DNA from 4 places in the Sporosarcina sp. FSL K6-1540 genome. Region 1 is predicted to be linked to each of the others. Evidence: riboswitches for the same ligand, from Rfam matches in the RefSeq annotation. Region 1 holds a riboswitch; each other region holds the start of a gene.
The links. Region 1 has a riboswitch for thiamine pyrophosphate ahead of tenA (thiaminase II). Riboswitches for the same ligand answer to the same signal wherever they lie in the genome.
Positions count from the first base shown of each region.

Region 2: another riboswitch for thiamine pyrophosphate. It lies ahead of thiD (bifunctional hydroxymethylpyrimidine kinase/phosphomethylpyrimidine kinase); the one in region 1 lies ahead of tenA (thiaminase II).
Region 3: another riboswitch for thiamine pyrophosphate. It lies ahead of MKY15_RS13435 (acetylornithine deacetylase); the one in region 1 lies ahead of tenA (thiaminase II).
Region 4: another riboswitch for thiamine pyrophosphate. It lies ahead of thiT (energy-coupled thiamine transporter ThiT); the one in region 1 lies ahead of tenA (thiaminase II).

Region 1 is NZ_CP152018.1:3,103,156-3,110,611, reverse strand. It holds gene MKY15_RS14745 (SMC family ATPase) at 1-474, opposite strand, end outside; gene MKY15_RS14740 (exonuclease SbcCD subunit D) at 471-1,628, opposite strand; TPP riboswitch at 1,779-1,882, shown strand; gene tenA (thiaminase II) at 1,990-2,682, shown strand; gene MKY15_RS14730 (ABC transporter ATP-binding protein) at 2,669-3,418, shown strand; gene MKY15_RS14725 (ABC transporter permease) at 3,415-4,155, shown strand; gene MKY15_RS14720 (ABC transporter substrate-binding protein) at 4,152-5,129, shown strand; gene MKY15_RS14715 (metal ABC transporter substrate-binding protein) at 5,338-6,270, opposite strand; gene MKY15_RS14710 (metal ABC transporter permease) at 6,304-7,161, opposite strand; gene MKY15_RS14705 (metal ABC transporter ATP-binding protein) at 7,161-7,456, opposite strand, start outside.
Region 2 is NZ_CP152018.1:1,871,807-1,879,262, reverse strand. It holds gene MKY15_RS08535 (DUF3238 domain-containing protein) at 1-489, opposite strand, end outside; gene thiE (thiamine phosphate synthase) at 545-1,204, opposite strand; gene thiD (bifunctional hydroxymethylpyrimidine kinase/phosphomethylpyrimidine kinase) at 1,197-2,027, opposite strand; TPP riboswitch at 2,107-2,212, opposite strand; gene MKY15_RS08520 (histidine phosphatase family protein) at 2,589-3,131, opposite strand; gene MKY15_RS08515 (hypothetical protein) at 3,344-3,874, opposite strand; gene MKY15_RS08510 (ParM/StbA family protein) at 3,886-5,067, opposite strand; gene hprK (HPr(Ser) kinase/phosphatase) at 5,812-6,726, opposite strand; gene MKY15_RS08500 (DEAD/DEAH box helicase family protein) at 7,319-7,456, opposite strand, start outside.
Region 3 is NZ_CP152018.1:2,834,513-2,841,968, reverse strand. It holds gene MKY15_RS13455 (LysE family translocator) at 1-333, shown strand, start outside; gene MKY15_RS13450 (Rrf2 family transcriptional regulator) at 1,254-1,682, shown strand; gene MKY15_RS13445 (NAD(P)-dependent oxidoreductase) at 1,821-2,462, shown strand; gene MKY15_RS13440 (LLM class flavin-dependent oxidoreductase) at 2,486-3,550, shown strand; gene MKY15_RS13435 (acetylornithine deacetylase) at 4,402-5,667, opposite strand; TPP riboswitch at 5,888-5,990, opposite strand; gene MKY15_RS13430 (S-layer homology domain-containing protein) at 6,008-7,456, opposite strand, start outside.
Region 4 is NZ_CP152018.1:2,342,677-2,350,132, forward strand. It holds gene MKY15_RS10875 (amidase family protein) at 1-482, shown strand, start outside; gene MKY15_RS10880 (DEAD/DEAH box helicase) at 560-1,702, shown strand; gene map (type I methionyl aminopeptidase) at 2,171-2,917, opposite strand; gene MKY15_RS10890 (hypothetical protein) at 3,024-3,140, opposite strand; gene MKY15_RS10895 (DUF4870 domain-containing protein) at 3,204-3,545, opposite strand; TPP riboswitch at 3,782-3,883, shown strand; gene thiT (energy-coupled thiamine transporter ThiT) at 3,964-4,521, shown strand; gene MKY15_RS10905 (tryptophan-rich sensory protein) at 4,807-5,538, opposite strand; gene MKY15_RS10910 (M3 family oligoendopeptidase) at 5,699-7,456, shown strand, end outside.

The DNA.
Region 1 (7,456 bases):
TCCTTGCGGCAGCATAACAATCTGACTGAATTGTGCTTGTGTAAAGCCGATTAGTTCTTCTACCTTCTTGTTAATTTCAGATACAATCTGCCTGTCGACAAGTGGTACCTCCCCGTCTTCCGTCAGTTCATAGAACTCGCAGCGCGCAGACGTTTCGGACTTGTTCCGCTGTTTGACATACGGTATTTGCCGCATGATGCGGTACGTTCGATTATGAATGTCAAACGTCAATTCAACGGTCGTTTGAACTGCGTCGTCTGCGAAGTCGCTTCGCATCGCACGATTATCCGTTCGATCTTCTCCGCTCGCCTGACCATATAGCGCAAAACAAATCCCATCAAATATCGTGGTTTTCCCCGCACCAGTAGCTCCTGAAATAACGAAGAGTCGATTGTCTTTCAATTCCCTGAAATCGACCGTTTCCGTCCCTTTATATGGTCCAAATGCCGTCATCATTAATTGAATTGGTCTCACAGCTGTGTCCCCTCCTTGTGCATAACTTCATGGAGCACTTCTGAAAAGAGGGTCTCCGTTTCTACGTCTGCCGCTTCTCCTTTCATCTCTTCGTAAAAAGCTTTAAAGAGTGCTAAATCATCATGCTTCCCATGTTCCATACGTTGTTCATCAACCGCATTTGCGGTCAGCATGAGCACTTTACGCTCAACATGCATCGCGTTCGGATAGACTGACCGTACTTTTTCCATCGGGAATAAAACCGGTGTCTCATCTAGCAATTTAACAAAAACATAATCCTCACTTACTGGGTGCAACAAAATATGTTCCATCGTCCCTACAACCGTCCGCATATCATGCTTTGGCTTCAACTCCCGTTTCTCAACAGATACCTGCCCTGCAGCGTCAAGTTCGATAATTAGAAACCCTTTATTATGATGTTCTTCTGATATCGAATATTTCATTGGCGAACCCGCAAATCGCACTGTTTCATTTAACACATAATGTGCCTGATGTAGGTGGCCAAGTGCAGTATAATTAAATCCTTCGAAAAGATGCGCCGACACATATTCTGCCCCACCAATTGCCAACGGTCGTTCGGAGTCACTCGTGTTATTTTCACTTTCTCCGTGAGGTGTCACAAAAGCATGTCCAACAAATACATGTCGGACCCCCTCTGCCATTTGTTCACGGATAGTTGCCGTCACTTTCTTCATCGCATCGTTATGGTTCACAATCGTTTCATCTTCGTGCAAATGTTTTACAACAGAAGGATCCGCAAATGGTACGAGATGGAAATGAACCTCACCGTAGTCATCTGACAAAACGACCGGTTCGATTACTTTCGTCATCTGACCTGCAATATGGTAGCCATTTACTCGCATCAATCCGCTTCCAAAATGGAGGCGTCCCGGGCTATCATGGTTTCCTCCAATCGCTAGGACAGGTATTCCAAGTTCCATAGTAATTTTTCCAAGCACTTCGTCAAGTAGTGCAATCGCTTCTGTAGGTGGCACCGCACGGTCATACAAATCGCCTGCGATAACGACCGCATCTGGCTTCTCTTTTTTGACTGCCTCTACAAATTGATCAAGCACATAACGCTGTCCTTCTGTCATATATATACCTTGAACGAGCTTGCCTAAATGCCAGTCCGCTGTATGGAAAAATTTCAAATTCATTTCCCCCTTCAATACTTTTTCTTTCTACTTTACAGGATAATTCTCGTAAAAGGAAACATACATTCCTTTCTAACTTTTCACAAAGTTAAGGTTGACCTTCTATTTTTAATATGCTTATAATGGGGATGAGTCCAATTTCATATGATCCACCGCTAGGGGTGCTCTAACAGAGCTGAGAGAGGCATGTGCCTTGACCCTTATAACTTGAACTGGTTAATACCAGCGTAAGGAAGAGGTGCTGACACAATAATTCTGCCGGTCTATTTTCCGGGATACTTTTGATTGTCTACAACCCACTTCTTCTTCAAGGAGTGGGTTTTTTGGTTTTCAAGAATACAAAGGGAGTGTTGATATCATGAAGTTCACTGACCGTTTGTTAGAAAAGACGTTACCAATCTGGAGACAGAATCATAGCCATCCGTTCGTACAAGGAATTGGCGATGGGACGCTTGATCCGGATAAATTCAGGTTTTATATGGTACAGGATTACTTGTATTTGATTGATTATGCAAAACTGTTTGCGATTGGGGCTGTAAAAGCCGACGACTTGGAAACGATGGGCAAATTCGCGACACTACTCGATGGGACGCTGAACAAGGAAATGGCCCTGCATCGAAGCTACGCACTGCGGTTCGGCATTTCTGAACAGGAACTTGAAAACGCTAAGCCGTCACCAATTGTTCTTGCCTATACACACTACATGTTACACGTCTGTCAAAATGGAACCGTTGCGGAAGTGATGGCTGCTCTGCTTCCTTGCGCATGGAGTTACTGGGAAATCGGTAAGGAGCTAAATGCTATTCCAGGTGCTGCCGATCACTCGTTATATGGCGATTGGATTCAGATGTATTCTTCGGATGAATTCAAGGAACTTGCGGGCTGGTGTATTGATTTAATGAACAAATCAGCAGAAGGAAAACCGGAGCATGAACTGTTAAAGCTCGAGGAGATCTTCCTCAATACAACTCGTTATGAATATATGTTTTGGGATATGGCAAATACAAAACAAATGTGGGCTGGAGTTGAAATGATAAATGCTATCGTTTGACGGTGTTTCATTCACGTACGAATCAGGCAACAGCATACTCGATAATCTGTCATTCAACATTCTTCCCAGTGAGTTTATTTCGATAATTGGTGTTAGCGGTTCCGGTAAAAGTACGATTTTTCGTCTTGTAACCGGATTAGATGAACCCTCAGGGGGTACCATTTCTCTTGAAGGGAATCCAAATACTCAGCGCCTTGGAAAGGTCGGCTATATGCCACAACAAGATTTGTTACTGCCTTGGCGAACCATTTTAGAAAATGCATGTCTTCCGCTTGAAGTAGCCGGATTAGATAAGAAGGCCGCCAAGGAACAAGTACAACCATTATTACAAGAGTTCGGTCTTGGTGGAACAGAGGATAACTATCCAGGAGAACTTTCGGGTGGAATGAAGCAGCGCGTCGCTTTCTTACGCGCTGTTCTTTCTGGCAATTCCCTACTATTGTTGGATGAACCGTTTTCAGCACTCGACGCCATCACCCGACTGGCTATGCAAGAGTGGCTCATCAATCTGTGGGAAAAGCGCAAATCAACTGTCCTTTTCATCACACATGACGTAGAGGAAGCACTGTTTCTGTCAGACCGTATTTTTCTGTTGCAAAACAAACCTGTCACTTCATTCGTGGAAATCGAAGTGCCTCTTGAAAGACCTCGAATAAGAAACGATTTACATCGCGCTGAAATGCTCGAGCTAAAAGAACTGCTTATCGGCAAGCTCAGAAGTGAGGTTTCGCTGTGAAAAATACGGCTTCCTTAGTAATCATTGCAGGATTTCTAAGTATCTGGGAGTTGGGTGCACGCCTTTACGGTAAGGCGTTCATTCTCCCTTCCCCTATACAAATTTTTATACGTTTTTGGGAACTGAGGGAAGTATTATTGTTGAAACATCTACCGGTTACTTTGATGACGATTATTATCGGCCTAGCCATTTCGATTATTTCAGGAACAGCAATTGCAGTGCTAATGTCTTCCCGTCCAGGCATACGAAAAGCGCTCTATCCAATTCTCATTGCATCTCAAATGGTTCCTATTATTGCGCTTGCACCTATTTTTGTACTGTGGTTTGGTTACACAATTTGGAGCAAAGTTGCTGTTACTGTGCTCATCACATTTTTTCCGATAACAGTGAATACATTCGATGGTTTATCGTCAGGAAAAAAAGATATACAAGAACTTTTTTTGACGATGGGTGCTTCAAAAAAGGATATTTTCTATAAATATTCCGTACCAACTGCCCTCCCTCATTTCTTTTCTGGAATGAAAGTCGCTGTGACACTAAGTGTAATTGGCGCTGCAATCGGAGAATGGTTAGGCGCGCAGGCAGGCCTTGGTTACTTCAGTAGGCGTATGATGACGCAGTTCGATGGTGCAGCTGTTTTCGCACCCATCTTTGTACTGAGTGCCGTCGGAATCGGTCTATTCATCTGCGTGACCATTATTGAAAATCGAACGTTAAAATGGAGGATTAAAAATTGAAGAAAATCACATTATCACTTACAAGTCTTGCGCTAATCCTATTGCTCAGCGCGTGCAATGCTAATGAAAAAACAGAAAAGGTAAGTATCATGCTTGATTGGTATCCTAATGCTGTACATAGCTTCCTTTATGTTGCGGAGGAAAAAGGTTATTTCAAAGATGAAGGCATTGAACTGGATATCAAGTTCCCCGCAAGTCCGACTGATCCTATTAACCTTGCAGCAGCAGGAAAAGTGACTATGGGCATCACCTATCAGCCTGACGTTATAATTGCAAAGTCTGAACAGAATATCGGCATTAAATCCGTCGGCGTTCTCGTTCGTTCGCCATTGAATCACGTAGCATTTTTAAAAGAAAGTGGTATCGAGTCACCAAAAGATCTAGAAGGAAAAACTGTAGGCTATTCAGGAATCCCTTTGAACGAAGCAATACTAGAAACAATGATGAAAGCAGATGGTGCAGACTACGGTAAAGTAAACATGGTCGATGTGGGGTTTGAATTAAATTCTGCATTGATTTCAAAAAAAGCAGACGCTGTTATCGGGGCATATATTAATCATGAAGTACCGCTACTTGAATATGAAGGATTTCCAACAGGCTATATTGACCCGACAGACTTCGAAATACCTTCGTTTTATGAACTTATTGTTGTGACAAGTGACGATACGTGGAAGAAAGACCAAAAGAACATCGAAGCATTTTGGCGCGCTGCCGGAAGAGCCTTCGATGATATGGAGAAAGATCCTGAAGAAGCGCTATCTATCTTGCTAAAATACCAGGATGAAGCGAATTTTCCACTCGTCGAGGTTGTTGAAAGAGAGTCACTTTCGATTCTTCTTCCGAAAATGACAGCACCTGGTACGTTTGGTGAGCAGGAGGAACAGGCATGGCAAGCAACTGCCGATTGGATGACAGAAACCGGATTATTGAAAAACGAAGCAAATCTTGATGGGATTTTCATTAATATGGACTAACAAAAAAACAAGCTTATACTGAGTTTATCACCGTTATGGAGGGTGTTACCACCGACTCAAACGAGGTTATCACCGCCACGGATTGTGTTATCACCGACTCAAACGGACTTATCACCGCCATGGATTAGGTTATCACCGACACAACTATTTCCACCAAAAAGCAGCCAGGACTTTTGAAGTAAAAAGTCCTGGCTGCTTCATCATTTTGTTATTGATTCAAACCACTATAAATCATGTCTGCGTTCCATCTAAGCATTTTCACATACGTATCGCCGTCATCACCAGGTTTCCCTAGAGAGTCCGTAAAGATTTTCCCTTTAATCGGCACATTCGTCTCCCTTGATACCATCTCCATGCTACGTGGATCGATACTTGTTTCTAAAAATAACGCTTGAACCTTTTCCTCGTTGATGGTTGCAATGATAGTTGTCAGCTGTTCAGGTGTTCCTTCATGGTGTGAATTGATTTCCCAAATGTAGGCTGCATTAAAATCATACGCTTCGGAGAAGTATTTGAACGCACCTTCACTCGTCACGAGTACCCGTCGTTCTTCTGGGATTTTGTTCATTTTCTCCACGATTTCTTCATGAAGTGCTTTGAGTTCAGTGATATATGCGTCCGCGTTTTCATCATATCGATCTGCATTTTCCGGATCAATTTTCTTCAAGGATTTACGCACGTTTTCTACATACTTGATGCCATTGCGCACATCGAGCCAAGCATGGGGATCTTCTTCCCCTAAATGGTCCTTCGAACTGAGGAGCATCGGTTCAACCCCTTCACTTACACGAAATACCGGCGCATCCTCCCCCGCTTTTCCAGCGGTTTCCATCAATTTAGTAAACCATGCATTTCCTTCTTCTAAATTTAGCCCGTTATAAAAAACAACATCTGCATCTGTCGTCAAAGCTACATCTGCCGGAAGTGGATCATATTGGTGAGGATCTGATCCAATAGGTGCAAGGCTGTGAACATCGACCAAATCTCCCCCGACATTTTTCACAATATCGTAGACAATCGAATACGTCGCAACGACTTGCAGTTTTTCACCCTTCTCTTTTGGAGCAGTCGCCCCTTGGTTACATGCCGACAACAAGACTCCAACAACAACCAGTGCAAACAATAGCATACTTTTTTTCATTCACAATCTTCCCCTTCTATTTTGAATTACCTTTTATAAAACGGCTGATTTTTGTTTATTTGTTCGAATAGCTCTCCACAATAAACCTTGTTTCGGTGAGAATATAAATGCTAAGAAAAATAAAGCGGTTGCGACGAGTACGATTGTTGCGCCAGATGCAAGATTGTACGTGAAGCTCAAATACAAACCAATTATCGCCGAAATCGTTCCACATGCAGCTGAAATGACTATCATGACAGACAGCCGATCAGTTAATAAATAAGCTGTCGAAGCGGGTGTAATAAGCATCGCAACGACTAATATGATGCCCACTGTCTGTAACGATGCGACCGTAACAAGTGTTAATAGAACCATTAAAAAGTAATGGATCATCTTAGTCGGAAGCCCATATGCTTGAGCCATAATCGGGTCAAACGAACTGACAAGCAACTCTTTATAAAATATAAACACACTTAACAACACGAAAATACCAACTATTAGTGTCATCCACATATCAGAAGGTCTGACCGCCAACACATTCCCAAACAGGATGTGATACAAATCTGTACTACTCTTCATAAATGTGATAAGGATAATCCCAGCGGCAAATGCAGCAGTAAACATGATGCCAATCGCAGAATCATTTTTCACTCGACTGTTCTGGTTGATGAATCCTATACCGATAGCTGTTAAAATACCCGTTATCACCGCTCCGATAAAGAAATTGATACCTAGCATGAAAGAAATTGCGACACCTGGTAATACGGCATGAGATATCGCATCCCCCATCAGGGCCATTCCTCTTAAAATAATAAAACAACCAATGACGCCACTAATGATACCAACCATCACCGATGTAATAAGCGCTTTTTGCAGAAAACCATATTGCATAACTGCCTCTATGAAATGCATCATTTCGCCATCACCCCATCTAAAAACGATAATTGTCCGCCGTATGCTTTTGAAATCATTTGAGGCGTAAACACTTCTTTCACACTGCCCTTCGCAATTAACTCCTTGTTTAACAACAACAGTTCATCAAAATATTTTTCCGCCTTGTTCAAATCATGATGGACGACGATGATTGTTTTTCCTTCATCGCGCAACTCTTTTAAAATCTTCACAATCATCTCTTCACTCGTTGCGTCAATTCCAACAAATGGTTCATCGAGTAAAAACAAATCTGCCTGCTGAGCAAGTGCTCTAG
Region 2 (7,456 bases), 1.2 Mb from region 1:
GTTGAATCGTTCTTCCGACTTCGCAAGTGAACGCTTAGATTTAATCGTATACGTATAGATTTCATCCAACGAAAAATCCCTGTCGATGTAAGAATTACCGACCGCCGTTGTCATATGCGTCCCATTTCGGTAGACATCATATTCAGCGACATCTTTAATTTCCTCCCAAGACAATGCAATTTGCGTCTTTGCGACAATCGTTGTCATGACAAGTGACTGAAGCGGACTTTCTTTGTTTTTCTGTTCAGCAAATGCTGACGTTTGCAATGCAATAACGTCAATTACAATACCATCTTCAACACGTTCGATTACGTAATTATATAGTTTCGCATGCTTGAAATCACCGTCACTAAATTCAGAGACCGTTCCTTCATACAAATGATGCCCGTCTCTATAAACTTTGTAAGTTCCGCCGACATCATTCCATGTGAAATAGATTAGATCTGCCTTATGCAAAACGGTTTGTATTTCAAACAGTTTCTTTTTCATCCGCACACCACACCCCTTACTTGGAAGTGTGGTATATTTCGCGAGCAGTTAAACATTACATTTCAATACCTGTTAATGAAAGAAGGACCGCACCTTTTAAACGACTTGCTGCTTCTCCAGGATCTTCTTCTCCAGAAATTGCAGAAATAACCGCTACCCCTGACGCACCCGCTTTAATGATAGCACTGGCTCTGCGTTCTGAAATTCCACCAATCGCAACAATAGGTAAACCAGGTAACAACGATGCCACCTCCCTAATTGTCTCGATACCAATAACCGGTTGCGTATCCATTTTCGTCTGTGTCTCATAAACTGGACCTAGACCGATATAATCAGCCCCTGCATCAGCTGCCGCAATCGCTTCTGTTACATTATGCGTAGAAACACCTATTAGCATGTCTGGACCAACCTTGTCACGCACTGCTGAAATATATCCGTCTTCCTGCCCGATATGAATACCGTCTGCACCAATTTCAATCGCAAGACCTATATCATCATTGACAATGAAAGGTACACTATATTGTTCACATAATTGCTGACACGCTTGTGCAAAAGCCTTCAATTCTTCACCCGTTAATGCACCAGGCCCTTTTTCACGTAATTGAAAGCTCGTTATACCACCCTTTAGCGCCTCTTCTAAGACATGTAACGGGTCGCGTCCCGCCAAATTCACTGTACCCATGATGAAATATAAGTTAACTGTTTGCTTATCCATAAACTACAACCCCTTCCATTGTCTTGTTACCGCGGCGTCCATATGCCCAGTGATTCGTCGGACCATGGCCGCCACCAATTTTAAGTCCATCTTCAATTGCTGCGTGGATAAAACATTTTGCAGAAACAACTGCATTCGCTGACGTTTCCCCATTTGCCAAAAACGCTGTCAGTGCCGCCGAATACGTACACCCTGTTCCATGCGTATCTTTCGTATCAATCCATGGTGCGCGAACCGAGAACCGTTCCCCGTCAGCCCCCATGAACAGATCTTCCGCATAAGGCGCTTCTTTCCGGTGGCCCCCTTTAATAAGAACCGCCCCCGCGCCCAACGCTATTATATGTTTCGCCGCTCGTTCTATGTCTTCATTCGTCTTTATTTCCATTCCTGCAAGCACTTCTGCTTCTGGAATATTAGGTGTAACAATAGCTGCAAGAGGTACAAGTACAGTCTTCAACGCTTCAACCGCCTGTCTTTCTAGCAATGAAGCACCCCCTTTCGCAATCATTACCGGATCAATGACAAGTGGAATTCCGCTCCAATGAAACGCCTCTCCCACTGCATAGATAATTTCTGTCGAAAAGAGCATCCCTGTCTTAATCGCTTTAACATCAAAATCTTCAATAACTGCCTGTATTTGCGCTTTAATAATAGCGGTGTCAACCGGCTGTATCGCCGTCACTCCAAATGTATTTTGCGCTGTCACCGCTGTCAGTGCCGACGTACCGAAAACACCCAATTCTTGGAACGTCTTCAAGTCTGCCTGAATACCCGCACCACCACCACTATCCGACCCCGCAATTGTCAATGCCACACGTACCATTCGATTCGCCACCCTTTTATTTATACTAAAAAGCCGCTTCCCGGTGGCGTAAGAAAGCGGCTAGCCATTTAACTATTCGTAAAAGGCGTACCCACTTTCCTACGCCGGTATAATCCGGATCAGGTTCCAAGGGTCCGCGCATTCATGCACGTCTCAGCCTAAAAAAGGCTCCCCTAGTGGTTGTTAAACTATTCAGCTTTGTAGCAAGTGTAACATATCTAGTGTGAGATTGTGGGAATGTTTGGTCCATTTTCAATAGAAGCATAGAGTAATGGAAATAAAAACCCCCATCAAATAGGTTCAATATATATAATAAACTCGTTTCACGTGGTAACAGTTTATTCCATTCTATCGTCGATAAGAGTATAGTTAGTGACATAAACAGAAAGAAGGCGCAGTTTATGCATAAAGCAGACAGCAGACCGAATAATCCCGACAAATCCATGTGGATCAGTCTTTTCGGGACACTCGTTATTATTGCAGTGGTCATTATTACTAATCTTACAATGGGTTAACATTCACTAAAACGTAGATAGGCCGACATCACAGCGGCCTGTTTTTTTATTCAGAACCCCAAATTCTTTCCACTTCTGAGTCCCCATCCTTAATCCGTATAACATACACGTCTGGATTCGTCAGTGCCTGCCACTGCCCAAAATCGAATCGTTCATCATAACAACTTAATAATAGCGCCATTAAATTCCCGTGTGTTACAAGCACTGTCCGCGAACCGTCACCCAGCTCATCCACAACATCACAGACCCTCGACATCGCTTCACTCGAAGATTCCCCACCCTCATATTTTAGATGAAGGTCAAAAAACGTATCTTCCAGCTTTATCAACCAATCCTCGAAATCCATTGAACTTAGCACGCGCTCCATAAGCCGACTATCCACCTCTACATGCAACTTCTTCCGCTCAGCTATAGGCCAGCCCGTCTGACGTGCACGAGAAAACGGACTCGTAATAATCCGATCCACTTCGATATCTTCGAAAAACGCTACAAGCTGACCCGCCTGCAGAATCCCTTCAGCAGTCAATTCCGCGTGTGGTGCCTGTCCTTCTGCGGAGCAATGACGCACGATGTAAATTATTTTTTCCATACCCGCTCCACCCCATTCTTCTTACTAAATAGACATACAGCCCATTCGTAAACTAGCTGTAGTCATCCCTATTACTCTTTTTCCCTTGTATGCTCCAAAGAAAACATCTCAATGTTTTAGATTCCTTAGAAATCACAACAAAAAGTGCCTGTACAATAAACCATCATGAAAATTTAAGCATTCATGGTGGTTTCTTATGCAGGCACTCACTATTATTTATTCATCTGGGCAAGGAAGTCAGCTAAAGGGTCTTCCTCTTCTACAACAGAGGTTTCTTCTGGCTCCTTTAACTGTTCCCAATCAAAATTATCCAGATCATCCTCTATGTTAATCAATTGATGTTCTGTTTCCACCTCAACGGCAGCGCTCGTTTCTTCCTGCAAATATAATGCTGCATTTACATCTATTGCATTGCTGTTCAATGATGCAAAGAGAGAAGCTGTGCGGATTGGATCGGACATCAACTGATAGACGATACTCCCTAGTAGCGCCTCGGAATGTTCGTGCTTTAACCAATCACGTTGCGCTTTAGTTAACCCTTTTGGGAGCGGAATTGTTATGGCCTCTCTATGCTTTAAAAGTGAGTCATTCACCCCATCTATCACGAACTCCGCAATTTTACTGGAAAAGTTTCTTCTTTCGACTTCTTTTAACTTTTGCAGTTGCTTTAGTGTGTGGTCAGATGTATCTGATGGGAGACGAAATGTAATGGGCTGTCCCCTTTTTAATCCCGCGTCATTCATGCATAGTCACCTTACTTTGTTTTAACTAACTTTTCTTCTTCTTTAATTTTGACTTGTTGATTTTTTTTCGCAAAGTCTGAAATTAACTTGTAATAAGCGTTGGCCATCATCCAAACACTTTCTTTTTCATCTTCAAAGAAATCGATATTATAACCATCTAAGCTATTATTTAACGTTTTAAGATAGTCTTTAAGGACAATAGAGCCTCCGCCGATGAAATAGCAGATCTCAGATTGCGAGTTTCTTGCCCATACATTCCGTAAATGGCGGTATTGCTTTTTCGCTAACTCCAAGAGAATCCGATCTACAATGTCATGAACACTTGTCCGGCTTCCTTTTACCATAATATGATTACGGTTATTTTTCTTCGTTATAATGTCCACAACATCTAGACGACTGTCCAGCTCTACGCCATGTCTAACATAAATTTCTTCTCGAATAGCATCCAGAGACTCTGAAACACCCAAGTTAAAGCCTTGCGCCTTATCATCATCAACTTTACGATTCCTAATGACCGCAACATCCGTTGATAATCCACCGATGTCTTGTATCAAGATTTGTTTATCGATTAATTCTTTATTAATGATGTTTAAATTATTATCCATTACAAGGTTGATAAACGCAGCAAAACCTTCTGGATAAACCTTTACTTCATCAAATTTAATATTTACTTTTATACCTTGATATTTAGGTGTAACCAAAAACTCTACTTGGTGAACAGAGCTAAGCAATTGGGAACGATAACCAACGTCTTTCCCTTCCTTTACTTCTCTCAGTGGAAGTCCTGTACCTAGTGTATACGTAGCTTCAATTACATTATTATTACGTTTAAAAATACCTTTATTCTCATCACGAGCTGCATCTATTGCAAGTGCCGCGAACAACATCACCAAAGTTTGATCTTCCTCAGATTTGTTGCTACCTGGATCTAGTTCAGTTGAATTACCACTTTTCGTAGCAAGATTCCCAACACGGTAAATAGCGTTGTTATCTTTTAATGTTGGAGAGTGCAAACGAATATGAATGCCATCAGTAGGCTCTTGGTTGTCTAGTTCTTCAATGCCGATAATCGGACGATCTGCAATATCTTGTGCAATTACATTGGGTATATTGAGTTCTGCTTCCAATTTACCGAAAATGGCTTTTAATGAATCGTTTCCTACGTCAATTGCTGCAATACGTGTTTCTGTCATAAAAATCATCCTCCCCAATTATTCTATCTTTCTATTGAAATGGTACTGGAATTTTGTTGGCAGGTCAATCCAATTCAACTATTTAACACACAAATGTAATATTGTGTACCTTGCTGTAAACTTGTACACATTAGCGTATACACACGCCATCACTGGTTGCGTACGTGTTTGTACACTTGTACACATTAATGTTTACAAATGTATACATTAATGTATACAAGTACACTGTAATGTATACATCCACAAAAATAGTTAAGATGGACGTTTACTCAAGTTCGATATAAGCCCTCCTTCCCCTTCCCTTCCTAACTTCAAGCTGAAGCAGAGCTTGCTTACCATTCAATAAAAAGGGTATTCACAAATAAAACCCATTAGACATTCCCTTACTTTTCTAAAGTGCCAGTGATTATAAGTTGTTATTCGATCTGTTCCCACCTTCATTACAAGCATGCGAGCTGTTGACCAAGCAATTTCGGCTTCTCAGTTTCGCCTCTAACATGCCTTTACGGGTTAAATAGTATCATCAATCACCAATTAGCTTACGCCACACTCCAGGCCCCCAGCTGCATCTAGGAGTAACCTGACTAATAATAGGTGGCCGAACAAGACAAAATGACAAACATTTCATACACCAAAATAAAAAACACGAAAAAAAGTAGACATCTATTTGAATGTCTACTCATTTTCACGTTTTTACGTACTCCTACTAATTATTCCAAACCCACCAAACGTTGCTACTCAATACTAAGGCGTATCTGACTCAATCCGTTTCATGAATTCCTCTACTGCGCTATAACCTTGCTGCTTTAAATACCAGTTATTTGCAGCGGCTTCAATCAAACCTGCGATATCACGCCCTGGTTGAAGTTGAATTTGGATATGCGGAATCTGTACGTCCATGTATTCCACAAACTTCGTTTCCTGCTCTAATTCATTATTCAAGTCATTTTCTTTCCACTTAGTTAATTCGATATCCAGTGCAATCCGCGTTTCATCCTGGAAAGCGGCTCTTCCATAAAGGCGCACCACATTTAACAAGCCAATACTACGCAACGCAAGAAATTCTTTGCTATTTTCGTCGTGCGTCCCGAGCAAGGTTTGTGGGCTAAGCTTTTTCAACACCACGACATCATCTGCCACAAGCCGATGTCCCCGACCAATCAATGTATGAGCCGTCTCGCTTTTCCCTACACCAGACTTGCCGCGGAGTAGAATACCCATTCCCGATACATTGACGCAAACGCCGTGTATTGCAATTTCTGGAGCCATTGCTTTCACAACATACGCATCTAATTTCGCACTCAATTCACTCGTGGAATCACGAGTGCGTAACACCGGGATTTTCTCTTCCGTACAGTATTGAATCAGGCCCAGTGGCTCTTCCTGCTGGGATGTAATGATGATACATGGGGGCGCATATTGAACAATATTTGCAATCCGCAGCATACACTCCTCAAACGTCAGCGTATGAAGGTAATTAACTTCATTTTTCCCCAGAATTTGAACATGTTCTTTTGCAATAAAATCAAATATATCCATAAACTCTAATCCTGGACGACGTACTTTGGATTTTTTTATAATACGATGCAATTGGTCGTGTCCGCTTAACACTTCCAAGGAAAACGTATTGACTATCTCTTCAATCGTAATCGTTTTCATGAACAGCCTCCATTCTGCAGTCTTCTTACATGACCTCTTCGTTTACTTTACCACCAATTGGAGCTAATTCTTAGCGACTATCTCCAACTTAAAACTACACTAAATATGTTCAACAAATGAATACGGCGTATGCGCTTTACAAGGGCTTTTGGGAGGCCATTGAAAAAGCCCTTGTACTTGAAATGAATTAGGATTCCCACTAATACCGCTTCGACGCTTTGTGGATGCCTCCCGCGATAAGCCAGAAAGAAGACCTCTTTCAGTCTTATCGCTCCGGCTACCACGAAGACGCGCCTGCGCTGGATGGTCTTATTTGAAAAAGCGCATTTCATTATCTGTGATGGAATCTGCAACTTAGAGTGCATCTTTCTTGACTATGAATAGTATCAACTAGTAATCACATTATAATCTCGGTATAGACATCTCAAAATTACATTTCTCTCGATAATTAACACCCTAGCGCTCGCGAGGCAAAGACATCCCCACAGCGCCAAGCGTTCTACAATCCACACCTCGAATTACAACTCTCTCATTATTGAGTACCATAACAGATTCAATAGGATTCTTTAATTCAACATATATACATGCCTACTTACCGCCATCCACTGGTCCGTTCTACTGTTGGTACGAACGAACTGGATAATGCCTTCATCCTTGCTTCTAGCAATTTAAGACGCCCCTCGACAGTTCTTGTGTAGATGAAGTCTGACTTTCCAACCCGACGTTTCCA
Region 3 (7,456 bases), 270 kb from region 1:
ACCAAGATGCCTGATATTTCACAGGTGTCAGCATCACGCGCTTACGGGCATGGTATTTTGGTGGAAGCTTTGAATCCGAAAACTGCTCTTTTCTTTTTAGCTTTTTTCCCACAATTCGTAAAGCCGGAAAATGGGTCAACCTTTATCCAATTTCTAATTCTAGGCATTATTTTCGTTGCATTGAGTATGATCTATACAACAATTTTGGCAATTGGTACGGGTACGATTGGGCGACTGATGAAGCCGAGATTAGGGATTGGCCGGTGGGGCGGAAAAATTTTAGGATTAGTTTATATCGGCATTGGTTTTAAAGTCATTTTTCAAAGTCGTTAACACTTTATTGGTCTAGATAACTACATTTTTCAATAAGAGGTTTCGTGAAGTTAACAAGAACCGGGTCTCTAAAACTTGTTTAGTATAAGTCCCTAAAATCATAATTTCCAGCTCTGTATCAAGATCAAACACCCTATTTATGTTGAACAAATAAATATGGCGTATGCACTTTACAAGGCTTTTGGGAGGCTGTTGAAAAGTCTGATACCTAGTATAAAATAGAACTCCTACCAATACCGCTTCGACGCTTTGTGGATGCCTCCCGCGATAAGCCAGAAAGAAGACCCCTTTCAGTCTTATCGCTTCGGCTACCACGAAGACGCGCCTTCGCTGGATGTTCTATGTGAGAAAGCGCATTTCATTATTAGTGATGAAATCTGCAACCTAGATTGCGTCTTTCTAGACTATAATTATATATGTTGAATCCGGTATATATACTGAGCGAAGGCGCCTTAACAGGGGTAGCCAACCGAACAACGAAGAGTTCGGTTTGTATAATTTCTGCGTTCTTTGCAGAAATTATACAGTTAATGCCAAGAGGTTATTCCAGATAGGTTAAAGAATACCTCATCTGGCTTATGGCGTGAGGCATCCCCTAGCGCCGTAGCGGTTCTATGGAATTCTTTATTTCAATTTATATAGTATCAACTAGTAATCACAATACAATCTCTCCATATACAACTCAAAATCACATTTCTTTCGATCATGAACACCCTAGCGCAGGTGCGGCAAAGGCATCCCCAAAGCGCCAAGCGTTCTACAATCCACACCCCGAATTAATACTCTCTCCTTATTGAGTTCCACAGAGATTCAACGGGGTTCTTTAATTTTATAACACCCACTCCCCATCACTTGAATAATAACAATTGACAATCAATACGCGTTGTAACTATAATGATTACACCGGGAGGTTACTTGCAATGAAAATCAGTAGTCGCTTTACAGTTGCAGTTCATATTCTATCCCTCGTGGCGATTGAAAGTAACGAGCTTTGTACTTCGGAATGGATTGCGGAAAGTGTGAATACAAATCCTGTAGTCATACGAAGAATAATTGGTAAACTAAGAAATGCAGGACTTATTCAAGTTCGGCAAGGTCTTGGGGGAGCTACGCTTCAAAAACCTTTAAAAGATATTACTTTACTCGATGTGTACAGAGCAGTCGAAGTCGTGGAAGAAGGCGAACTTTTTCAATTTCATGAAAAACCAAATCCAAATTGCCCGGTTGGCGCCAACATTGAGGCAGTTCTTGAGCTGATTTTACTTCGAGCTCAAGAAGCGATGGAATCTGTGTTACATGAAATTACGATGGAAGAATTAGTATCGGTATTAACACAAAAAATCGGATAGTTCATTCGATTTTTTAGCCGTCGCTGTAACTGTAACCATTACAGTTACAGTTGGATTAATTATAGCCAATGGCTTCAAATCACTAGGCGCGCATTATTTTATGTGCATAAAAAAACTAATTTACTGGAGGATTTAAACATGAAAATTGGAATTATCGGAGCTACAGGAAAAGCAGGAAGCCTTATTGTAAAAGAAGCGAATGACCGTGGACACGAAGTAACAGCTATCGTTAGAAATGCAGCAAAACTAACTGAAGAAAATGTTGTCGCCCTCGAAATAGATATATTTGATCTACAAGCTGAAGACCTTCGTCAATTTGATGTTGTTGTAAATGCATTCGGTGCTCCTGCAGGACAGGAACATCTTCATCTAGATGCCGGAAGAGAGTTAATAGAGGCGTTTGAAGGCGCTCCAGAAACAAGATTAATTGTTGTAGGTGGCGCGGGAAGCTTGTTTGTAGATGAAGCAAAAACCATCCGTCTAATTGACACACCGGAATTCCCTGAAGAATACTTTGCAACTGCTTCCAATCAAGGAAAGAACTTAGAAGACCTGCAAAAGACGAGTGGAGTTAAATGGACATTCATTAGCCCAGCAGCATTCTTTAATCCTGAAGGAAAAAAAACGGGTTCGTATCAAAAAGGAAAAGACAATTTAATCGTGAACTCAAAAGGTGACAGCTATGTAAGCTATGCTGACTATGCAATTGCAGTTCTTGATGAAATCGAAAATCCTCAACATATAAATGAACGTTTCACCCTTGTTTCTGAAGCGGAATAACTTAGTTTTAGGAGATGAGAACAATGCAAACAGAAACTAGGAAACCCGGAATTGAAATTGGAATATATACATTTGGGGATCTTGGTCCAGATCCCCTAACTGGAAAAACAATAAGTATTCAACAGCGCCTTCATGAAGTATTGGCTATTGGAAAGCTGACTGAAGAAGCCGGACTTGATATTTTTGGTGTCGGTGAGCATCACCGCTTAGACTATGCCGTATCAGCTCCGCCAGTTGTTCTGGCGGCAGTGGCACAAAACACGAAGCGTATTAAATTGACGAGTGCAACGACTGTTTTGAACACAGTCGACCCTGTTCGCCTATTCGAGGATTTTGCTACACTCGATTTAATTTCGAATGGTCGCGCTGAGATTATTACAGGTCGTGGTGCATTCGTTGAATCTTTTCCGTTATTCGGTCATGACTTAAACAATTATGACGAACTGTTCGATGAAAACATACGACTGCTTCAAGAATTGAATACCAATGAAATCGTCAATTGGAATGGGTCATTCCGTTCGCCTTTAACTAATTCTATGATTGCCCCGCGCCCTGTTCAAAATAAACTGCCGATTTGGGTTGGTGTAGGTGGAACACCTGATAGTGCAATACGAGCTGGAAAACTTGGAACTGGTTTAGCATTAGCTATCCTTGGTGGGGATCCAATTCGTTTCAAACCACTTGTTGATTTGTATCGCCAAGCTGGCATAAGTGCCGGACATCGTTTAGAGGATTTAAAAGTGGCTGTAACAGGACATACGTATATAACAAAGACATCCCAACAAGCGAAAGACGAATTTTATCCTTACTATGCAAATTATTGGGGATATGTGAACAAACAACATGGAATGATTACGAGAATATCCCGCTCTGATTTCAATTATATGGCCAGTCCCGAAACCGGATTATTTGTCGGCAGCCCTCAGCAAATAATTGAGAAGATTCTCCACCAACACGAACTATTTGGACATCAACGATTCATTGCACAAATGGATATCGGCGGCTTGCCGTTTTCTAAAGTCGCAGCGAGTATTGAAATGTTAGCAACACAAGTAGCTCCGATCGTTCGGCGTGAAACGGCTCGTTAAGGTATCTCATAATAATCTATCTGGAAACATAGAAATCAATTGATACCGTATAAGTAATAGCTTCACTTATTTATATGTTGAAACACATGACTGCTTACTTTTGTGATAAAACACTAGAAGCCTTATGTACATGTGCTTTTGAATCGCTTTGGACTGAACGACTACTGCACCATTATCGGAATTTCTTGCAGCGTAGGATGCGACTTTGTCGCATCCTACGCTGCTTTTTCGTTAATTGTATGGGGGCCCTTCGTCCGCCGCTCTTCAAAGGTACAGCTACACTAAGTTCTGATGCTTTTGGGAACGAGTGAATAACTACATTCCTATCCATAAAGGGGCAGCCAAAGATGCAATTTTGGCTGCCTAATCCCACTCTATAGTATTTCCTTTTTGTATTTTAGAAAGGGTCACTTTCTATATGGCATCACATTGTTACTTGTATGATTTTTGCCAAAGTAAGTAAGGAAAGCTTGTTAAATGCAGCAGAGTGCCCGAAATTTCATCTTCGGGCACTTGCAACTTTTATAGAAAGGTAGTTATTCTTCCATCTTCCAAAGTAGTTGCATTTTCCACTTAAACATTGTAGGTATGTGGTGGACAGTTAGTTGTAACAGGATTACCGAAAAGAGTGTAGCTGGCATTTCCAGCCACATTTAACCCGCGGTAAAGGTGTTGTAATCATTTCGTCCAAAGCTAGCCGCAAATGTACAAGTCAAACGTAGACTTTTAAGCTTTTCTTAAGGTTTAGGCTGTCCCTTGTAAGGCGCCTTCGCTTAGTTTATATAGGCATCCATTTGTTCAACATGTAACAGTTTAATAGTAGTAGATGAATGGGGAGATTACTTGCACTCCTATTTTTTCGTATTACACCACTCATTTATAAATAACATAAGCGTCTTGGTAAATACCACTAATTCTTCAATGTTTATCTTTTCATCGACTGAATGTGCCTCTTCCAACTTTCCAGGACCATAGATAACAGTTGGAATTCCTGCTGCTCCTAGCCAGCCCGCATCTGTTACTGATCTCGACATACCTATTATTGCAGGACTTTTTTCGGTTTGTTCATGACAATGCGCAAGAAGTTGAACAGCTGCATGGTCCGCATTCATTTCAAGCGCCGGAAATATTTCTCCACGTTCTTCAATCATTGATTTTCCACCCCAGCGAAAGTGAATGGGATTTTCTCTTAACCACGTGTCTGCTTTTGCTACATGGTTCAAATGCTCTTCGATTTCTTTTGTTACAGATTGATAGGTTTCATTCGGATAGAAATGAACGGTGATCCAGAGCCGACATTCATCCGCCACAAAAGCTGCATGCCTTCCTCCTTCTATAACTGCTGGATTAATAGTAGTGGTGCCAGGCGCAAAACCCGGATATTTTTTTGTCACAGCCCAGTGACGTTCTAAATCTTGTAATCCAGCAATAACCTTCATCATCTTTTCTATCGCACTAGCCCCATTAACCGAACCGCCTGCATGAAGCATACTCATCCTCATTGCATCATGGAAAACTTCCTTACTTTTAATCGTTATCCAGCCGGTAATCACACCACCCTGACCATGGATTTGACGATCACTGCCATCGACTACAAGTGCAAAGTCTGCTGTATAGCCTTTTTCCATACATGAAAGTGTTCCAGCCTCTCCCGCTTCCTCCCCAATGACAGTCTGAATTTGCAAATCACCTTTCAGTTCCACACCTAGTTCGTTTAATAATTTAACGGCTAGTAAAGTCGCCGCTACTGCACCTTTCATATCGGATGTTCCTCGCCCATATGCGTTGCCATCTTTAGTCGTTAGTTCAAAGACAGGCACAGTCCACTCTGTTTCATCCCCCACTTCCGCAACGTCTATATGTCCATTAATGATTAGGCTGTTATACAGGTTTCCATCCGTTCCCTTTTTAACGCCTACAACGTTCGGGTCGCCAGGAAATACATCCCAACTAACCGTTTCAAATTTTTCTTGTGCTAAAAAATCTTGAATATACCGCTGTACGCCTGTTGTATTTCTTGCCGGTGGACTAACTGTCGGGAAACGAACGAGGTCCGCTAGCAATTGCACTAACTCCTCTAGACGTTCATCAACTAGGTTACTAATTCTATTTTCCATTTTACTCATCCATCCCTTATCTATATTTTTGGTAGGTGAATCTATATACGTTGTAATAAAGAATTCCATTGAATTCACTACGGCGCTAGCCCTTGTAATGCGCCTTCGCGCAGTTCACTATCTTTATTTCATTTGTTCAACATATATACACTGGAACAGAAAACAGCCGCTTTCCATAATCGGAAGGCGGCTGTTTTCTACGTATATAAAGACATTGAGTGTAGAGTTTCAGCTGCTTCCCTACGCTAGTATGAACTAGATCAGGTTCGAAGGGTTTACATCTATGATGTGTCTCAGCCTAAACGGCTCCCCTAGCAGTATCTATTTAGTTTTTTCTTCTTCACAATGCATCTGTTCTTTCTTCCCCTTTAGGAAGATAGTTCGATAAGTCGATATCACGTAACCCGTTCTTTATTTTAGTTGTGTAACCTAAATTTTCATTCGATAAAAACGAAGCTTTTGAAGCAATCATTTCTTCTAATAAAGGCAAATACGTCGGATCAATATCTTTCCAAAGTTTGTACGAATTTATTAAATCCTCTAAAGTCAGATGCTTGTAATCATCGCCTTTATAGTCACGTAATGCGGAAATACGATACCAAATATCGCCATTATCACGAATCCAATCATCTTTATCCGCTACAATCGCTGTTTGTATAGCCTGCGCTGTATCTAAATACTTCTGATCACCGAACTCATTATAAGCCATGAGTAAAACGTTCATACCGCCCAACACATGATTCATAGAGGCATGTGTCGTTACTTGCTGTGCAATCGGGAAGTAATCCGCGATGTAGTAAGACTCGTCATTCACAGGAATGACGTTTCCTTTACTTTTTTGTGAGACTAGTAAGTCAGCATAATTACGCAATGGCTCTTTCGCATTCTCAATTCCAAAATCAGCACCACTATTATAGTAGAAAAGCGCGATTTGCTCATTAAAACGTGTATCAATGAATGGAGCTGTAATGTCATATAAATCTTTCAAATAGGTGCTTGTAACTTCTGTTTCCCAATAATCTTTGTCACCTTTGAAATTCTTCAAGTTAACAAATGAGTTGTAAATTAAGTTCTCAAAATAACGATCCTCTTGCTCATTATATAAAACCAGCGCACGATCTTCTTTTAATAGAAGTAAGTTCCGCCCATATCCTTGCCCTGTGTCAGGCATTGGCTCTGTGGTTATCGCCATTTTATTGTATGGGCCACCCGCCGTGTACCAATTATTACGTTTTTTATAATACTTAGCTGACTCAAGCATCCAGCTCTCCATATTCTCTTCATTCGCAAATAATTGGTCATCCGCATTCATATACCACTGATCTACAATGTCATTGCCTTTTGAATTTAACGTATGCACAGATAATAATGTTGTTCCAACCTGAGCATAAGACAGTGCCTCTTTTTCACCGAGCAATTGACGCATGTAACTGTAGCCATCATTCTCATACTCTAATGACAATTGCTTTGACAAATAAGACTGACCAACCATCCGCTCCTTCACTGATCCATCTAGCTTCACAAATTGGAGTAAACCTGTCGGATAGGATGTTGTGTCACTGCCAAAAACGTCTTTATCATTACGTTTAATCTTGTATTTATCATAACGGTTTAGCTCAAATGAAGCCACTTCATTTTCTTTTTGAATGACATCTACTGTTACAGCAGATTCAGTAGGGTTAATGATTTTCGAAAATAAGAAGTAATCGCCATTATCAAATGAACGAACCGTTAACTCAATGGTCGCACCTTCTATACCGATGTCATAAGTGTAAATATTATCTCGTGA
Region 4 (7,456 bases), 760 kb from region 1:
ATGACCTCGGTTATAATGTGCTTCTCTATGAATTTAAAGCGACCTTGAATGCATATCTAGGGAAGACACCTGCAACAAATGCGATTCGTACATTGTCCGATATTATCAACTTCAACAATGAGCATGCAGAAGAAACATTGAAATTCGGTCAAGTGATGCTGGAAAAAGTGGAGCGAACAAGTGGAACGCTGACGGAAAGGGCTTATATAGAGGCACTTCTCCGCAATCGTCATTTGGCAGGGGACATCGCACTTGGCAAAGCACTTGATGAGCATGCTATTCAAGCGCTAGTATTTCCACAAGATCATGGATGCAGTTTCGGAGCGGCAGCGGGTTTCCCATCTGTTACTGTTCCAGCAGCCTATTCCGAGGCAGGTGAACCGTTTGGCATTACATTTTCAGGGAAAGCATTTACTGAACCTGAATTAATAGGCTATGCATACGCGTTCGAACAGCGTGTCAACGCACGGAAAAAACCTTAATCAGTTTTGTCAGAAATAGAGTGTAGCAGAGCCTATTATGATAAACTGAAAGGAATAGAGTGAAAGTGGGGATAATGATGTCCTTCTTAGAAAATATGGACGAAATGTTTAAAGAAAAATGGAAGTTTGAGTACGAAATGCCAATCCAGGAGAAAATGATTCCTGAAATGCTGGCAGGTAAAGATATCGTTGCAGAGTCACCGACGGGTTCGGGCAAGACACTTGCATTTGTATTGCCACTTTTGCAATTGGTTGATGGCGATAAAAAACAAACGCAGGCGCTGATTATAACACCATCACAGGAACTGTCGATGCAAATCGTTAATGTTATCAGAGAATGGGTAACAGGAACTGGTATCACGGTTACACAACTAATTGGCGGGGCCAATATGCAGCGTCAGATTGAACAATTGAAGAAAAAACCAACAATTGTTGTTGGAACACCTGGTCGATTGGCTGAACTTATCAAGGTCAGAAAGTTGAAAATGCATGATATTCGTCACATTGTTCTTGATGAAGGCGATCAGCTTTTAGCGCGTGATCATCGTGTCGTTGTGAAAAATATGATTGAAGCGGCAAATCCGGAAAGACAAGTTATTGCCGTATCTGCGACAATTACAGATGAAATTGAAATTGTTGCTAGCAAGTTTATGAATGATCCAATCCGCATCCAAGTTGGAGCGGAAGAAATGCCGAAATCGGGTAAGGTCGTTCATTCATTTGTGAAAACGGATGCACGGGACAAAACGGATGTATTGCGTGGGATTTCTTATTTGAATGGAATTCGTGCTCTTGCATTTATTAATAATGTGGATCAGCTTCGCATGAAAGAAATGAAGCTTAGGTATAACGAAGCACCAATTGCGGTTCTTCATTCAGAAATGACGAAATTTGAGAGACAGCAAACATTGGAAAGTTTCCGTAAAGGCGAGTTGAAGATTTTGATAGCAACTGATCTTGCGGCACGAGGGCTAGACATTGATGGCTTAACACATGTTATTCACATCGACGTGCCACATACGGTTGAGCAATATTTACACCGTTCAGGCAGAACTGGACGAGCAGGTGGAGATGGGGAAGTATTGACATTGTTGTCGTACCCAGAAGAACGAGATTATCGTAAGCTGACTAAAGGAATTAAAACGGTTCAAAAAGTATGGTATAAAGGCCATCTTGCCGAAGGAAATTCAAAAACAATTGCAGCTCCTAAAAAGAAATAAGACAAGCGCAAGGGATCTATATATGTCGGGAAAATAGCACGTGTGCTGATTAACCATTTATTTGCATAAAATACTGGTGAATAGGGCTTAAAAAATCCGTTTTCACTGAATCATTTCCGGTTCGCTTTCGGCAAACTATTCACGACACATTTACCATGAGGCAAGTGTAGCTAGAAGTGACTCTGTCACTTCTAGCTACACTTTTTTCGGTAATCCTGTTGTGAATACAAGTAGCGCCCAGTAGGTGATCATGTTATTCACTGGTGATTTTTGATTAATCAATAGACGTGGGAAAATAGTTATATAAATCGAGTGAAGGCATCCCCTAGCACCGTAGTGAATTTAATGGAATACTTTATTACCACATATCTAGACAATAATAAAAAGGGCTATCCAGGAATCCAAGTGCATTGGATTTCCAGGGACAGCCCTTTTCTATATATATTGAAAGAACACATTAGGCACTAATTATAGTTGCGTCAAAATAATTGGTTCGCCTTTTGTGACGATAATTGTATGTTCGATTTGAGCCACAAGAGATTTGTCTGGTGTAATGAACGTCCAGCCATCCCCTGATTCAATAATATGCTCTGCTTTTTCAGAGATAAACGGTTCAACTGCGAGAACCATTCCTTCTTTTAGAAGCGTCTTATCCCATGCGTCATAATAATTGAGTACATGCGAAGGTTCTTCGTGCAACGCTTTACCGATGCCGTGGCCAGTCAAGTTTTTGATGACTTTTAAGCCATTTTCTTTTGCTTCGCGTTCAACTGCTTTACCAATTTGGTTTAAGCTTGAACCTGCTTTAACTTTTGTCATTGCACGTTCAAATGCACTCTTAGCCACATCACATAATTGTTGTTTCTTATTATCGGGTGTACCGACAACAAATGAAATGCCAGTGTCAGCAAAATAACCATTGTAGGAACCTGAGACGTCAATATTAACAAGATCTCCATCTTCTATCACGCGGGAACCAGGCATGCCATGGGCAACTTCACTGTTGACGCTGATGCATGTAAATCCAGGGAAATCATATTCTGCGATAGGACCTGAAATTGCACCTTTTTCTTCGAATAAGCGACCGCCGATGTCATCAATTTCTTTCGTCGTTTTACCAGGGACAGTTGCTTCTTTCATCGCTTCCCTGATTTCAGCAACAATTTTGCCGATTTTCTTTAACGCTTCAATTTCCTGTTCAGTTTTTGCAATCATTATGTTCAAATCCTTTCTTCCGTTCATTCTTTTCCATACCATACTATATCATATGGAGCTGAACAAAAAAGCCTACAAACTTAAAAAACGTTTGCAGACTGTCGAATTATTTCTTTGGGATTGTCGTGCTTGTTACTTTTTTTTCTTTCATTACTTTGCGAACAATCGGATAGACGATAGGCGCCAATTTAATAGCGGTTTTTAATAATTTTCCAATATTCATTACGAATCACTCCTAAACACAGCATTTGTTACTTTTTTCCCGAATAGGTGGTTTTATAAACATTCACTTCAATACTTTAACACCTTGAAAAACATTCCAAATTAGAATTGCTATGAGCAAAACTCCATAAACTAGCATGAATAAGACAGGTGTTAATTGCCAAAAACCAAAGTTATCACTAGGCATTACATTCAGGTCGTAGGTAAAGGAAAACATTGAAAAAGAAAAAATGATAAATCCTGCAATAAGAAGTACGACAGGAACAAGATGTGAAACGAGAGAGCGCTTGGCATGGTGTTTTACTTCACGGTCATCCGAAACGAAATAAATAATGACGGGTATAAGTAAAGGGGTGAAGAAGACACTAAAGTAGCATAGGGCGGCTAACAGTTTATTGTTCGACACACGAATCCCTCCATTTTAGTTTAACTATATATATTGAGTAAATGAATCCCTAGATTAAACTTGGCGAAGAGGCCATACAAGGGTTAACTGGAGCCTGAGATTGGCGGCATCTCCTAGCGCCGCAGCGAATTTAATGGAATTCTTAATTTCAACATATGTAGGATAATTATCATCCCTGTTAATCATCTTGCTTATAGGATCCCCATCTTATACAATGAACTAGACAACTAAATTACTGGAACCACAGGGGGAGCCTATTTGGCTGAGATTGGACAGCACGTCCTGACCCTTAGAACCTGTAAGATTATTCTTGCGTAGGAATGTGGATGGAAATTGACATATTCGATGTCCCATCTATTTCGGGATGTCTTTTTTTATGCCCACATCTTTCGCTGAGCTAGGAAAGGGATGAATTAATTTGGATCGGAAAAGACTTCAACTTTTACTTGAAATAGCTATTTTAGGTGCAATTTCATTTGTACTTGATCAGATTGGTTTTAAAATGCCACAGGGTGGCTCGGTTACGCTGTCAATGTTGCCGATTGTTGTCATGGCATTTAGATGGGGGATTGCAGGCGGTATGCTGACTGGCTTCGTCAGCGGGTTATTGCAACTGATGATGGGAGGCTATGTCTTTAATATAATACAGGCTGCGCTTGATTACTTCGTGGCGTACACGTTGGTTGGAGTGGCAGGTGTTACACTTGCATGGCTGTTAAGTAGTAAAGTAAAAGGCAACAAAGGCTCAATGGTTACAGCAATCGTTGTGGGGACAGTTATCGGTGGCCTACTTCGATACTTGATTCACTTCATTGGTGGAATTGTATTTTTTGCATCTTATGCACCTGAGGGACAGCCCGTATGGCTCTATTCACTCGTATACAATGCAAGTTACATGATACCTTCAATAATATTATCAGCAATTGTTGCGTCAATATTATTCACTACAGCACCGCGTCTTTTAGAGAGAAAATAGAAAATCGCCGTTCTGCCCAATGTGGGAGGACGGCGATTTTTTTAAAGGTAAGAAAGTATAAGTTGTTCTACATGGATCGATGTCTAGACTCCAGACGCCAGCCCCTGGGCCCACACGAAGTGGGTCATGCAGTGGGGAGGGATTGAGCTACATCCCTCCTTGTTGCGACAGGATGTCGCGATTTTAGACTGCCTTCCTTTAATTTCAGTCTTGCCGAAAAGGCAAAGACCGCCTTTGTCTTCAAGTCTTTCAGCGCTTGTCGGGGCTAAACAGCGTCTTGCACTTTTATTTAGGTGTGAATGACTTTCGTCTGAAGAACATGAATCCTGCGATTGTAGCTGCAAGAAATAGGGCTGCGGCAGAGACGAATAGTTCATCAGCACCGTTTTTTACAGTGATACCTATAAATGCCCATATGAAGACAGCACTAAATGCTATATCCGCGTAATGGTATAAAAAATGAAGTGCAATAGCGGTTGCGATAGTCAAGTAGATGACGGTCCATAGCGGGTCACTTAGTCCCCAACCAGACCATTCATGCAAAGTAAGGACGTAACTGATATTTGCAATGGTCGCGACAAAAACCCATCCTAGATAGACAGCAATCGGAACTCTACCATGAATATGACTATTTTTTATAGAATAAGTAAAATAAATGGTTAACAGTGTTAAAAGAAGAAGCAGGTTGATAATAATTGTCCATCCGAAGAAACCAAAATGCCAAAGCAAAATCCAAGTGATATTTAATAGGCAGCTGAGCACAAACAAAACTACCCTCCGATTGAATAATGCATGATTAATGTTTACTGTGTTGCGCATAAAGCCGTATAACCAGATAGCGAGAAGCAGATAAATAACGGCCCAAATTGAAAAGGTATATCCTGCAGGTGTAAATAGTACCGGTAAACTATTAGAGATTTGCCCGGTTGTTTTTCCATTGATAGGCATTATATTCGCAGCTGCATTGACTAGAACGACCGCAATGAGCGAAAAGGTCATAATTATAATTCTAAACATATTTAAATCCTCCTACTGAATAGTATACAGAGGAATGGTGGAACCTGCGAAGGAAAGTATGAACCTTCCGTCACAATTGCATTATTTCGCATACCGAAAATTCATGTTATAATCAAGTTGTGTTTTTAGAAAATTTTGAATGAATTAAGGGGGAATAATAGTGACGCAAAAAACGTATTCTGAAGTATGGGATCTTGACGTTTTCTTTAAAGGTGGAAGTGGATCGACAGAACTACGGACACATTTGGATAGCGTAAAAGAAAAGTTAGGTTCATTAGAAGAAACGGCTTCTGCATTTGAAGTTCCTCAGTCAGCTGGTGCGTCAAAAGAAGTTGTAAACCTTATTGAATCATTAAAAGAGGTTGCACTTGACCTGTCACAGGCAGGTGCCGTTATTGGGTGTTTCCTTGCGGCGGATACAACAGATAAAAAAGCATTGCAACTGCAAGGCGAAACCGGCTCCCTTGGGGCACGTTTTTCTACAATCGGGCTTAAAATCCGACAAACGCTGGCAAAAGCAGATGAGGATACATGGAATGGATTAATGGAATCGGATGAACTGAAGGAATTTGCATTTGTACTGAATGAATGGCGTGAAGAGGTCAACCTGAAACTGTCTGAAGAAGAAGAGAGTTTGATCACGTCGCTAAGCGTAGACGGCTATCATGGGTGGGGACAGTTATACGACATGCTCGTTGGTGACATTAAAATCAAAATCGAATTGGACGGAGAAGAGAAAGAACTTTCCGTTGGGCAGGCAAATAACCTAAGTTCGCATGAGAATGCAGATGTGCGAAAGCGCTCATTTGAAGCGTTGGAAGAAGCTTGGGAAGGAAAAGAGGACTTCTTCGCATCTGCATTAAATCATATTGCGGGTTTTAGGCTTGAAGTATACAAAAAACGTGGTTGGGATTCAGTATTGAAAGAGCCACTCCTCCGAAATAGAATGAGCGAAGAGACACTTGATGCAATGTGGGGAGCAATTGGTGTAAATAAAGCCCCGTTTGTAGAATACTTGCAAGTCAAAGCGAGAATGCTAGGTACTGACAAAATGAACTGGTATGACATTGATGCGCCAGTTACAGCATCAACAAAGAAGATGTCGTATCAAGAAGGTGCAGAATTCATCCTAAAACACTTTGGAGAGTTTGGTCCTGAATTGGAAGCCTTTTCTCGCCAGGCGTTTGAAGATAGCTGGATCGAAGCGGAAGATCGCCCGAATAAACGTCCAGGTGGTTTTTGTACGGGTATGCCAGCATCCGAACAATCCCGTATCTTCATGACTTACAGCGGAACAATGTCGAACGTTGCAACACTTGCCCATGAATTGGGTCACGCGTTCCATTCATATGCACTGCGTCCAGTGCATTGGATGAACCGCCAATATGCGATGGGCGTAGCTGAAACGGCATCGACATTTGCAGAGATGATTGTCGCAGATGCTGCTGTAAAAGCCGCGGAAACGAAGGATGAAAAGATTGCATTACTGGAAGATAAAATTCAACGTAGTGTTGCATTCTTTATGAATATCCATGCGAGATTCCTTTTTGAGACGAGATTTTATGAAGAACGAAGAAATGGCATCGTGTCGGCTGAAAGATTGAACGAGTTAATGGCAGAAGCGCAGAAAGAAGCTTACGGAGACGCTCTTAATACGGTACATCCACACTTCTGGGCGTCGAAACTCCATTTCTACATTACGGGCGTGCAATTCTATAATTTCCCGTACACATTCGGCTATTTGTTCTCCCTTAGCATCTATGCAAAAGCTTTAGAAGATGGAGAAGGATTTGAACAGAAATATATGGCGCTTTTACGGGACACTGCGGTTATGAGTGTTGAAGACCTTGCGATGAAACATCTTGGTGAGGATATTACGAAACAAGAGTTTTGGGCAAAAGGCGTAGCGTTATGCATA